3 regions of the Simiduia agarivorans SA1 genome follow, and region 3 is predicted to be linked to each of the others. Evidence: predicted binding sites of a transcription regulator. Region 3 holds the regulator's gene; each other region holds the start of a gene.

Region 1 (4,446 bases), 1.3 Mb from region 3:
CCCGGGTAGGTTCTCTGGCTTTGGTGGAATCAGACCCCATGTACCGCTTGCTTACACGCACATTATTCTGGCTGCCGTCGGTATTGGTAGTGCTGGCCGTTGGGCCTGCCCGGGCCACTGAATATGCGGCGCCCATGGATAAGAGCGAGTGGCAGGTGAGCAGTTCCATTTTTGCCTGTGAAATGAATCAGCCGGTGCCCTACTACGGTAACGCCCGGTTTTACCGTCGGGCGGGTGAGCCGCTCACGCTGGAGCTGCTGCCTTATACCCCCCGGCTGGAATCCGGCAAGGCACGACTGGTGGCGCGCGCACCCGTGTGGCGCCCGGATGGTGCCGATATCAACCTTGGCCTTATTCCGGTGACCCGCGGCGAGCGCCCCGTGGGCTTGGATAACAAGCTGTCAAATCGGGCATTGACCGAGCTCCATGGTGGGCGTGAGTTGGTGTTCACTCGCTACCCTTGGTACGGCGCCAGTGAGTCATCCCGCATTGCCTTGTCGCCGGTTAACTTTCAGGCCGCCTATGGCCAGTATCTTCAGTGTCTGGGCTCATTGCTGCCGGTCAATTACGATCAGATCGCCCGGTCCGCCGTTTACTTCCCGTCGTCCGGCGATGATTTCCCTCCGGCGGAAAATCGCAAATTGCGCCACATTGCCACCTATGTGCTGGCCGATCCGCAAATCGGCCATCTGTTCATTGATGGTCACACCGATAGCAAGGGGCTGCGGGACGAAAATCTTGAACTGTCCAAGCGGCGGGCAGAATCAGTGGCAGCGTTTTTGCGCAACCTGGGGGTGCCGGCCGACATGATTACTGTGCGCTGGCACGGTGAGCGCTATCCGGTTGCGTCCAATCAATCGCGCGTGGGCCGGGCGCAAAACCGGCGCGTCACCGTCAGGGTCGACAAGCGCGAGGATCAGACGGTTGCCGCCGCAGAATAACGTCCTATCCGCAATTAGTCTGCTAGACGCCCTGTGAATCTATAACGATTGGTTATACAATTCGCCCCCGATTTTTACAGGCCGGGTGAGCGCAATGCGACCCGGGACAGCGCGGCAAGCGAACGGAGTTTTCTATGGCGTCCCTCAAAAAGGTAGTACTCGCTTACTCAGGCGGGCTTGATACATCGGTTATTGCTAAGTGGCTACAAGAAACCTACCAGTGTGAGGTGGTGACGTTTACCGCCGACATCGGTCAGGGTGAAGAAGTGGAGCCCGCGCGCGCCAAAGCACAGGCCATGGGCATCAAAGAAATCTATATCGAAGATCTGCGCGAAGAATTCGTGCGCGATTACGTGTTTCCCATGTTCCGCGCCAACACCATTTATGAAGGTGAATACCTGCTGGGCACCTCCATTGCCCGCCCGCTGATCGCCAAGCGTCTGGTAGAAATTGCCAACGAAACCGGTGCCGATGCCATCTCCCATGGTGCGACCGGCAAAGGCAACGACCAGGTGCGCTTCGAGCTGGGTGCCTACGCACTCAAGCCCGGTATCAAGGTCATTGCACCCTGGCGCGAGTGGGATCTGAACTCCCGCGAAAAGCTGATGGCCTACTGCGAAGAACACAATATTCCGGTGGATTTCGCCAAGCAGAAAACCAAGTCGCCTTACTCCATGGACGCTAACCTGCTGCACATTTCCTACGAGGGCGGCATTCTGGAAGATCCATGGGCCGAGGCGGAAGAGGGTATGTGGCGTTGGTCGGTATCACCGGAAGCGGCACCGGACACACCCACTTACGTGACCCTGACCTACGAAAAAGGTGACGTGGTGGCCATCGATGGCAAGGCCATGACGCCGGCGACCGTGCTGGAGCACCTGAACAAGGTGGGCGGCGCCAATGGTATTGGTCGCTTGGATATCGTGGAAAACCGCTATGTGGGCATGAAGTCCCGCGGTTGCTACGAAACCCCCGGCGGCACCATCCTGCTCAAGGCGCACCGCGCCATCGAGTCGCTCACTCTCGACCGCGAAGTGGCGCACCTGAAAGATGCGCTGATGCCGCGCTACGCCGAGATGATTTACAACGGTTACTGGTGGAGCCCTGAGCGGCAGATGCTGCAAAAGGCCATCGATGACTCCCAGACGGTGGTGAACGGCGATGTGCGGGTCAAGCTCTACAAGGGCAATGTGTCCATTGCCGGCCGTCGCTCCGAGGACAGCCTCTTCGACGACAAGATCGCCACTTTTGAGGACGATGCCGGTGCCTACAACCAGAAGGACGCCGAAGGCTTCATCAAGCTCAACGCGTTGCGCATGCGCATCGCGGCGGGCAAAGGCCGTAAATTGTCCTGATCTGCCCGTCATGGCGTATTCCAAGGAATACGCCTTTGTGGGTAGATCGCCTGCGCGAAACAGGCCTTTATGACCTAAACTCTGGGTTTTATCCGGTTATATAAACCGGACGGGGTATCCCTTGATTCACATCAATATCCCGTCATGTTGAAACCCTACAATGCCAGCGGTGCAACCTGTCGTACTACTTTAGAGGGAGCTCTGTTCCTAGGGGACCGGTCTTGAGGTACGCAGGAAGTCTGGCGAAGACGATTTTTTAAGCTCTGAGACATTGGGAAACTACTATGAGCAGTCACGCAGCTGCTGGGGAACACCCAGCCTATAACTATAAGGTCGTGCGTCAATTCGCCGTCATGACCATTGTGTGGGGCATCGTAGGTATGGCTGTGGGTGTGCTGATTGCGGCACAGCTGGTATGGCCAGAACTGAACGATATCCTGCAACCCTACAGCCACTTCGGCCGTTTGCGTCCCCTGCACACCAACGCGGTGATTTTCGCCTTTGGTGGTTGTGCCTTGTTCGCCACTTCCTACTATGTTGTGCAGCGGACTTGTCAGGCCAAACTGTGGGGCGGCTGGCTGATCCCGTTTACGTTCTGGGGTTGGCAGCTGGTGATTGTACTCGCAGCCATTACACTGCCTCTGGGTATTACTTCCGCCAAGGAATACGCCGAGCTGGAGTGGCCCATCGATATCCTGATTACGCTGGTATGGGTGTCCTATGCCATCGTGTTCTTCGGCACTATCGTCAAGCGTAAAACCGAACACATTTATGTGGCCAACTGGTTCTACGGCGGCTTTATTCTCACCGTCGCCGTCCTGCACCTGGTGAACTCGGCGGCGATTCCCGTGTCCATGACCAAGTCCTACTCCGCCTATGCCGGCGTGATGGATGCCATGGTCCAGTGGTGGTACGGCCATAACGCGGTGGGCTTCTTCCTGACCGCGGGCTTCCTCGGCATGATGTATTACTTCGTGCCCAAGCAAGCGGGTCGTCCGGTGTACTCCTACCAGTTGTCCATCGTGCATTTCTGGGCGCTGATTGCACTTTATATCTGGGCCGGTGGTCACCACCTGCACTACTCAGCGCTGCCCGACTGGGCCCAGAGTCTGGGCATGGTCATGTCACTGATCCTGTTGGCGCCGTCATGGGGCGGTATGATCAACGGTATCATGACGCTGTCCGGCGCCTGGCATAAGCTGCGTACCGACCCGACCTTGCGATTCCTGGTGGTCTCGCTGTCCTTCTACGGTATGTCTACTTTCGAAGGCCCGATGATGTCGATCAAGACCGTGAACGCCCTGTCGCACAATACCGACTGGACTGTGGGTCACGTGCACTCCGGTGCGCTGGGCTGGGTCGCAATGATTTCTATCGGCGCCATCTACCACCTGATCCCCAAGCTGTTCAACAAAGAAGAGATGTACAGCGTACCGCTGATCAACACCCACTTCTGGCTGGCGACTATCGGTACCGTGTTGTACATCGCCTCCATGTGGGTGAACGGCATCATGCAGGGCCTGATGTGGCGTGCATTCAACGCCGACGGCACCCTGACCTACAGCTTTGTTGAATCCGTTGAAGCCAGCTACCCCGGTTACTTCGTACGTGTTGTGGGCGGTGCTTTCTTCCTGGCTGGCATGCTGATCATGGCCTACAACGCCTACCGCACCATCGCTGACGAAAAGTCAGCCGACGCTGCGCCACAAGCGGCCGCGGCCTGAGGGAATAATCCATGAAGAATCATGACATTGTAGAAAAGAACATCGGCCTGATGGCCGTACTCACCATCGTGGCCATCAGTTTTGGTTCACTGGTTGAAATCGTGCCGCAGTTTTTCCTGAAGGAAACCACGACGCCGGTGGAAGGTCTGAAGCCGCTGGGTGCAGTCGCTCTGGAAGGGCGTGACATTTATATCCGTGAAGGTTGTCACGTGTGCCACACTCAGATGATCCGTCCACTGCGCGCCGAAGTGGAGCGCTACGGTCACTACTCGCTGGCCGGCGAATCAGTCTATGAGCACCCGTTCCTGTGGGGTTCCAAGCGCACCGGTCCCGATCTGGCGCGTGTAGGCGGACGTTACTCAGACGCCTGGCAAAAGGCGCACCTGTACAACCCGCGCAACGTTGTGCCTGAATCCAACATGCCGG
Region 2 (4,446 bases), 1.3 Mb from region 3:
GCATGCCCACGCCATCGTCACTGATCACCATCAGGATCTGGTCATCCAACAAGCGGCAGAATTCGATGTGTAAATGCGAACCGTCTGAATGGTTGATGGCGTTCTGCCCCGCTTCGCGCACAATTTGCAGCAAATGGATTTCTTCGCTGGGGGATAGCGGAATATCCTGTAGCTGGTAATCCAGCGTCACCTTCATCGCCGAACGCTCACTCAGGCTGTCGGTGGTCTGTACCAAGGCGCCTTCCAGCCCGGTCTCGTCCAGTTTAAGGCGGAAAGTGGTGAGCAGTTCGCGCAATTGTTTGTAGGCGCTGGCAAGACCTTCCTTCAGTTCAGTGATGATCGGTTCCTGTAAATCGTAGCGGCCTTTTTCAGTGGTTTTCTGCAGGCGTGTGACCTGAATTTTCAGATAAGAAAGTGCCTGTGCCAATGAATCGTGCAATTCGCGCGCAATCACATTGCGTTCGTCCAGGGTGGCGACTTTACGATCCAGCTGCTTTTGTTCTGTGAGCGTCAGCGCCAGCGCAATCTGATCGGCAGTCGATTGAATCAGTTGCTGTTCCCATTCGGACGCGGTGTTCTTGGTGTGCAGTGTCAGCAGCCCGAACTGTTTGCTGTCGCGGGTAATCGGAAAGGTCATCTCGGTCTGTGTGGTATTGCAGCTGGTGCTGCGGCAATCGTTGCAATCGCGCTGGCTGCAATCTTTGGCGGTGCCAAACGCATTCTGGTGGTAGTAAGGCTGGTTGCCTTCTTCGGTAAACAAGCACACTTCAATGTCCTGGTGCTCAATCAACTGGCCCAGGTTGCGCACAATCTGCCGGTAGTTCACCGGTGTATGGTAAGCGCTCATGATGGTGCCGGACGTATCCAGCAGAAACTGTAATGCCTTGGTTTGCTGTTGCAGATCGCGCGTGCGGCTGGCCACCCGCTGCTCGAGTTCTTCGTAGGTTTTGCCGATGGCATCGCCCATGCGGTTAAAGATGTCGGCCAGCAATCCCAGCTCGTCGTTGACCGAAAGATTGACCCGCTGGTTCAGATCCCCGCGACGGAAACGGTCGGCGGCGTGGGTCAGTTCTTTCAGTGGCCGGTCCAGGCGTTCGCGCAACACATAGAACACCAGGCTGCCCACGCACACGATCGTGAACAGGCCCAGTACCTGAATCAGGCGCAGCCGTTGGTTGCGACTTTCGGCGCGCAGCTGGAATTGGTATACCAGCTTGTCGGTGAGCACCACCTGGCGATCCAGCAGTGGCAGTAAGGTGGTGGTGGCTTGTTGTTTTTCATCGCCGGACAGCGACAGTATCCGTTCGAATAATGGCTTTACCTGTTCCTGCCAGTGGTTGTTCGCGAGTGTGAAGGCGCGGCTTAGTTCAGTGTCGTCACCTCGTTGGGCGAGCGGCGCAAACAGCGATGAATTCCAGGTGACGGCAAGGTTTTCCAGGTGGGTGCGCAGGGCCTGGTTATCTTGCTGATGGCTGGCCAGGCCAATGCGGTAGGTTTGCATGCGCAAGCTGCCGGAGAGGTTAATGGCCTGCCCGTCCAGCTCACCCTGTTCGGTGATCCAGTAGGACACAAAGATCGATAACAGGGCCACTACCATGATGGCCATGATGGACCAGGTGATGGTGCTGGTGACCGACCGGGTGAACTGCCTGCGGATGGATTCGACCACGCGATACCCCTAAATATCCTGCCCTTGCCTTTTTCGCACCCGCGAGAACAGAAAACCTTGATTTATCTGGGGTGGAACGCGACGCCATCTACCCACAAGGGGATAGAGCGGCTATTACACGCCGAAAACCGCCTCGCGCGTGTTGATCCATGTCAACTGAGCGCCAGCCTCCGGCCACTAAAGTGCGTTTACAGCTGGTCCGCCAGTAGCCAACGACCTCGTAGCAAGGGTGAGGAACAATCAATGAGTCAATTTCTGGATAAACTGCGCTTCTTCGATAAAAAGCAGCAGTCTTTCAGCGGTGAGCACGGCGTCACCACCAATGAAAACCGGGACTGGGAGCAGGGTTACCGCCGCCGGTGGCAACACGATAAGATCGTGCGCTCTACCCACGGGGTGAACTGCACCGGCTCCTGTAGCTGGAAAATCTATGTGAAGGACGGTCTGGTGACCTGGGAAACCCAGCAAACCGACTACCCGCGCACCCGGCCGGATCTGCCCAACCACGAGCCCCGTGGCTGCCCGCGCGGTGCCAGCTACTCCTGGTACATCTACTCGGCCAACCGGCTCAAGTACCCGAAAGTGCGCAAGGCGTTGCTGAAGCTGTGGCGCGATGCCCGCGCGACCCAGAAAGACCCGGTGAAAGCCTGGGCCTCCATTGTGGAAGACAGTGCTAAAGCGAAAAGCTACAAAACCCAGCGCGGCATGGGTGGCCTGGTGCGGTCTTCCTGGGCGGAAGTGAATGAAATCATTGCGGCGGCGAATATCTACACCGCGAAAAAATACGGCCCCGACCGCGTCACCGGTTTCTCGCCGATTCCGGCCATGTCAATGGTGTCTTACGCCGCGGGTGCCCGCTACCTGAGCCTGATCGGTGGTAATTGTCTGTCGTTCTACGACTGGTACTGTGACCTGCCGCCGGCGTCGCCACAAATCTGGGGCGAGCAGACCGATGTGCCGGAATCGGCAGACTGGTACAACTCGGGCTACATCATTGCCTGGGGCTCCAACGTACCGCAGACCCGTACCCCCGACGCCCACTTCTTTACCGAAGTGCGCTACAAGGGCACCAAGACCGTTTCGGTGACCCCCGACTATTCCGAAGTGGCCAAGCTCACCGACGAATGGGTGCACGCCAAGCAAGGCACCGATGCGGCCGTGGCCATGTCCATGGGCCATGTGATTCTGCGTGAATTCCACGTGGACAAACCGTCGGATTACTTCAAGCAGTATGTGCGTTCCACCACTGACTTCCCGTATCTGGTGAAGTTGGAGCAGGGCGAACATGGCCTGTCACAGGGTGCCTTCCTGCGTGCGTCGGATCTCGCCGGCAACCATGGCCAGGACAATAACCCCGAGTGGAAAACCATTGCCATCAATGAAGCCAATGGCGAGTTGGTATCGCCCAACGGTTCCATTGGCTACCGCTGGGGAGAGCCCTCAGCCAAAGAAGGGCGCGGCAAGTGGAACATCGAGCAGAAAGACGGTAAGTCCGGTGCTGAAATCACACTGGCGTTGTCGCTGAAAGACAACGCCGACCAGATTGCCGAGGTGGCCTTCCCTTACTTCGGAGGTCAGGAACACGAATACAACTACTTTGATCACACCGATCACGCGCCTATTCAGCAGCGCAAAGTGCCGGTGAAGAAAGTACAGCTGGCCGACGGTTCGGAAGCGCTGGTGGCCACCGTTTACGACCTGACGCTCGCCAATTACGGCGTAGATAACGGTTACGATTGCCCCAATTCCGCCAAAAACTTTGACGAAGATATTCCCTACACCCCCGCGTGGCAGGAAAAAATCACCGGTGTGCCGCGCGCACAGATCATCAAGATTGCCCGTGAGTTTGCGGATAACGCGCACAAAACCCACGGCCGCTCAATGATCATTATCGGCGCTGCCATGAACCACTGGTACAACATGGACATGAACTACCGGGGCGTGATCAACCTGCTGATGATGTGCGGTTGTATCGGCCAGTCCGGTGGTGGTTGGGCACACTATGTGGGCCAGGAAAAACTGCGCCCGCAGTGCGGTTGGTTGCCGCTGGCCTTTGGTCTCGACTGGCAGCGCCCGCCACGCCAGATGAACGGCACCAGCTTCTTCTACAACCACGCCGATCAATGGCGTTACGAAAAGCTGGACATGGCGGAAGTGGTGAGCCCGCTTGCGAACAAAGAGAAGTGGACCGGTTCCATTATCGATTACAACACCCGCGCCGAGCGCATGGGTTGGCTGCCGTCGGCACCCCAGCTGGGTATGAACCCACTGGAGTTGTGCAAGCGCGCCGAAGCCATGGGCATGGAGCCGAAGGACTACGCGGTCAAATTGCTGAAAGAAGGCGAGCTGAAATTTGCCTGTGAAGATCCGGATAACCCGCAGAACTTCCCGCGTAATATGTTCATCTGGCGTTCGAACTTGTTGGGTTCTTCCGGCAAAGGCCATGAGTACATGCTGCGCCATTTGTTGGGCACTAAGCATGGCCTGATGGGTAAAGACCTGGGCGAATCCGGCGAGAAGAAACCGGAAGACGTGGTGTGGCACGACGAGGCTCCGGAAGGCAAATTGGATCTGCTGGTGACACTGGACTTCCGCATGTCCACCACCTGTCTCTATTCAGACATCGTATTACCCACCGCCACCTGGTACGAAAAAGACGATATGAATACCTCGGACATGCATCCGTTTATTCATCCTCTGTCGAAAGCCGTTGACCCAGTGTGGGAATCGAAGTCCGACTGGGATATTTTCAAAGGTATTGCCAAGCGCTTCAGCGA
Region 3 (4,446 bases):
CACTGTCCAGCTCGGGTTGCCGTTCATTACCGAAAAACACGAAATAGACGAGCTACTGAACGCCTTGTCGGACACACTCAATTCCATCTAAGCAACAGGATTTCCCATGTCAGTTATCGGACACATCATCAACGGCGAACCCCATACCCCCGCCGAGCGCACCGCCAAGGTGTACAACCCGGCCACCGGCGTCAGCACCAAAACCGTGGCGCTGGCAAGCCAGGCTACCACTGAGCAGGCCATTGCCGCCGCCCAGGCCGCCTACCCGGCCTGGCGCCAGACACCCCCGTTGAAACGCGCACGTGTCATGTTCAACTTTAAAGCCCTGCTGGAGCAGCACGCCGACGAAATCTGTGCCCTGATCACCGACGAGCACGGCAAGGTGCTGAACGATGCCATGGGCGAGCTGCAACGCGGGATCGAAAACGTGGAATACGCCACTGCGGCGCCCGAGCTGCTCAAAGGCGAACACAGCAAAAACGCCGGCCCCAACATCGACAGCTGGTCTGAATTCCAACCGCTCGGCGTTGTTGCTGCCATTACCCCGTTCAACTTTCCGGCCATGGTGCCCCTATGGATGTGGCCCATGGCGGTGGTGTGCGGCAATACCGTGGTGCTGAAACCGTCCGAGCGGGCGCCCAGCGCGGTACGGTTTATTGTAGAGCTGGCGCACCAGGCCGGCCTGCCTAACGGCGTACTCAATCTCGTCAATGGCGATAAAGAGGCCGTGGATACCCTGCTGCAGGACGACCGCGTGCAGGCCGTGAGCTTTGTGGGCTCGACCCCCATTGCCGAATACATTTATGCCAGCGCCACCGCCAAAGGCAAACGCGTACAGGCGCTTGGTGGCGCCAAAAACCACGCCATCGTGATGCCTGATGCGGACATGGACAACGCCGTCAATGCACTCATTGGCGCGGCATACGGCTCCTGTGGTGAACGCTGTATGGCCATCTCCGTGGCCGTGGCGGTGGGCGATAAAACCGCCGACGAGCTGGTGGCCCGCCTGCAGGAGAAAATGGCCGCTATCAAAGTGGGCAACGGTTTGGACAACAGCAACGATATGGGCCCGTTGATCACTGCTGAACACAAGCAACGGGTATCCGGCTACATCGACGCGGGCGTTGCTGCGGGCGCGTCATTGGTAGTGGATGGCCGTGGGCTCGCCGTGGATGGTCATGAACAAGGCTACTTCCTGGGTCCCTGCCTGTTTGATCATGTCACGTCAGACATGAGCATCTATACCGACGAGATCTTCGGGCCAGTACTGTGTGTGGTGCGGGTCAAGACCATGCAGGAAGCTATGGACCTGATCAATGCCCACGAGTACGGCAACGGCACCTGCATTTTCACCCGCGATGGCGAGGCCGCGCGCTACTTTGGCGACAACATCCTGGTGGGCATGGTGGGCATCAACATTCCATTGCCGGTACCCATGGCTTTCCATAGCTTCGGCGGCTGGAAGCGTTCGCTGTTCGGTGATTTGTCGGCCTACGGCCCGGATGCAGTGCGGTTTTACACCCGCCGCAAAACCCTGACTCAACGCTGGCCATCCGCCGGGGTACGCGAAGGCGCCCAGTTCAGCTTCCCCAGCTGATTGCGCCGAGGTATCGAAAACTGGCTGGCATGGTTATAATCGCCTGATAAGGGAGAGACCAAGCAACCATGACAGCCAGCCTTGCCAATCATCATTGCCCCCACAACAACGCCGTATCCTGTGGCGATTGCAGGCTCAGCTCAATCTGTCTGCCCATCAGTGTCAAAATTGATGATATCGATCGCATCGACGGCATTATCAAGCGCGGTCGCCCCCTGCAGAAAGGCGAATACCTGTTCCGCGCCGGTGAAGAATTCAGTTCGGTTTACGCCGTGCGTTCAGGCAGCCTCAAAACCCTCACCATCACAGACAATGGCGACGAGCAGATCACCGGCTTTTTCCTGCCGGGTGAAGTCATGGGCCTGGATGGCATCGGTCACAGCAAGCACACCAACTCCGCCATCGCATTGGAAACCTGTGCAGTGTGCGAAATTCCCTTTACTCAGATGACAGAGCTCAGCCTGCAACTGCCCTCTTTGCAGCAGCATTTTTTCCAGTTGATGAGCAAAGAGATTACCTATGAGCAGCAGCTGGTCACACTACTGTCGAAAAACACGGCAGAAGAACGCGTAGCCTCTCTGTTATTGAGTATTTCGTCACGCAATCAGCGCCGGCATTTGTCTGGCACCCGCTTCCGGCTGTCCATGTCCCGTGCGGATATCGGAAACTTTCTCGGTTTAACGGTTGAAACCGTGTCCCGCGTCTTCAGCCGATTACAAAAACTCAGCATTATCGAGGTGGACAAAAAAGAGATCGAAATTGCCGATCTCGACGCCTTGAAAAGCGCCGCCTCCGCACAGTAACGCCTACCGTGAATACAGACGCGCTCTTTGCAGCCATCGACGCTGCCAACCACGCTGATCCCGAACAAGTAACCCACGACGGTAAGCCGCTGGGCGCCTGTGAGCTGTATGGCATACGCATGACCCAATGCCAACAGGCCCTGTATCCCGCTGCCGGCACCGCGCTGCAAATCGCTTGCCGGGCCCAGCACCTGGAGCGCTGGGTTATCGCGCGCAAAGACTACCCAATGGATCGTCAGGGCTACCATCGCTGGCGCACAGAGCTCGGTAAACACCACGCGGACCGCTGCGCGGAAATCCTGGCACAGTTTGATGCACCCGCCACGCTGATCGAACAAACCAGCGCCCTGCTGCGAAAGGAAAAGTTGAAAACCAATCCCGACACCCAGTGCCTGGAAGACGTAGCCTGTCTGGTTTTTCTGTCCCATTATTTCGCCGACTTCAGCGCCAAACACCCAGAAGAAAAAGTGATCGATATTCTGCGTAAAACCTGGCGCAAGATGTCCGACAACGGCCAGAAAGCGGCCCTGGCACTGACGTTGCCAGCGCACCTGAGCACACTGGTCGGCAAGGCACTGCAAGCATGATTATTGCCATCAAACATCTGCACATGAGCCTCGCTATGCTGTCGATTGCAGGTTTTTTATTGCGCAGCTACTGGTTATTGAATGAGTCCCGCTGGTTCTCGGCCCGGCTCACTAAAATACTGCCCCATGTCATTGATACCGCCCTGCTGGGCAGCGCCATTACGTTACTGGTGTTGTACCACTGGAACCCGCTGGATCATGCCTGGTTGATTGCAAAAATCTTTGCCCTGCTCGCGTACATCGGTGCGGGCATCTATGCCTTTCGGCTGGCGCGCAACAAACGCGAGCAAGTGCTGGCTGTTGCAACAGCCGTCGTAATCATCGGCTACCTGCTTGGAGTGGCCCTCACCAAATCCCCTTCGCTGTTATTGATTTAAAACTATGTGGTTCAAAAATTTACAGGTCTATCGCCTTGGCGATGGTCACAGCATCGATTTATCAACGTTGGCTGAACAGTTGGAACAAGACCGGTTTGCCCCCTGCAGCCAACAGGCACAATTCAGCCTGGGCTGGGCATCACCCTATGGCAAGCACCACCCCGGCCTGGCTCACCTGGGCCAGAATGCAGCCCTCATCAGCCTGCGCCGTGAAGACAAGGTGCTCCCTGCCGCCGTCATCCGCGAAATGGTCGAAGAGAAAGCCGCCGCGATTGAAGCCGAAGAGCAACGCCGCGTTTACCGCAAGGAAAAAGAACAGTTTAAAGAAGAGATTCTGTTTGAATGCCTGCCCAGAGCCTTGCGCAAAAGCCGCAGAACCCAGGCCATCATCGACCTGGAGGCCGGGCTGATCATCGTCGACGCCGCCAGCCCGAACCGGGCGGAAGAGCTGACCAGTACGCTGCGTCAATCGCTGGGCAGCTTGCCGCTGACACCGGTTCAGTACAACTACAGTCCCGCCACCGTGATGACCCAATGGGTTAATGGTGAGCCTCTCCCAGAGGAGTGGAAATTGGGACAGGAGTGCGAATTACGTGAACCCGGTGAAGAAGGGGCCATATTGCGCTGCCGGCGGCACGACCTGCTGTGCGACGAGATTCAAAGCCATTTAGCCGCCGGCAAGCAAGTCGCTCAACTGGCCCTGAACTGGCGCGAACAACTCCAGTTCCTGCTGACCCAGGAAGGCACCATCAAACGACTGAGCCTGGGTGACGACCTCAAGCAAGAGGCCCGAGACAGCGCGGAAGACCCTCTCAGCCAATTGGATGCGGAGTTCTCGTTGCTGCTGTTGAGCTTGCGCCAGCTTTTACCGGAAATGGCCAGTGCCCTGGGCGATCTGAAACAAAACGCCGTATAAATGAGACTTTAGTTCGACTATATGAGCCAAACTGCGGCCTGCTGCTCATACCATTTGACTAGCAGGTCACACCTTTACCCGTTGACATTCGCTAATGCTTGACGTATACACTGAAAGTCAGCGGCGTAAATAACGCCAGAGAATAATAACTGCGGCGGCTAATCAT

What was found. The regulator FNR, encoded in region 3, switches genes on or off when oxygen is low (the NO sensors DNR and NnrR bind a similar motif). The targets are predictions, from matches to a motif close to TTGATNNNNATCAA.
Region 1: the regulator FNR is predicted to act here: its motif matches at 2,418-2,431, upstream of ccoN (cytochrome-c oxidase, cbb3-type subunit I).
Region 2: the regulator FNR is predicted to act here: its motif matches at 1,812-1,825, upstream of M5M_RS15485 (nitrate reductase subunit alpha).

What each region holds. Positions count from the first base shown of each region.
Region 1 covers NC_018868.3:1,775,036-1,779,481, reverse strand. Annotated here, with positions in the region: gene M5M_RS07860 (flagellar protein MotY) at 39-941, shown strand; gene M5M_RS07855 (argininosuccinate synthase) at 1,076-2,296, shown strand; gene ccoN (cytochrome-c oxidase, cbb3-type subunit I) at 2,581-4,020, shown strand; gene ccoO (cytochrome-c oxidase, cbb3-type subunit II) at 4,032-4,446, shown strand, end outside.
Region 2 covers NC_018868.3:3,427,641-3,432,086, forward strand. Annotated here, with positions in the region: gene M5M_RS15480 (ATP-binding protein) at 1-1,669, opposite strand, end outside; gene M5M_RS15485 (nitrate reductase subunit alpha) at 1,913-4,446, shown strand, end outside.
Region 3 covers NC_018868.3:449,464-453,909, reverse strand. Annotated here, with positions in the region: gene aptA (omega-aminotransferase AptA) at 1-91, shown strand, start outside; gene M5M_RS02000 (CoA-acylating methylmalonate-semialdehyde dehydrogenase) at 107-1,597, shown strand; gene fnr (fumarate/nitrate reduction transcriptional regulator Fnr) at 1,666-2,400, shown strand; gene M5M_RS01990 (DUF4202 domain-containing protein) at 2,409-2,987, shown strand; gene M5M_RS01985 (SirB2 family protein) at 2,984-3,364, shown strand; gene M5M_RS01980 (recombination-associated protein RdgC) at 3,369-4,280, shown strand; gene M5M_RS01975 (hypothetical protein) at 4,445-4,446, shown strand, end outside.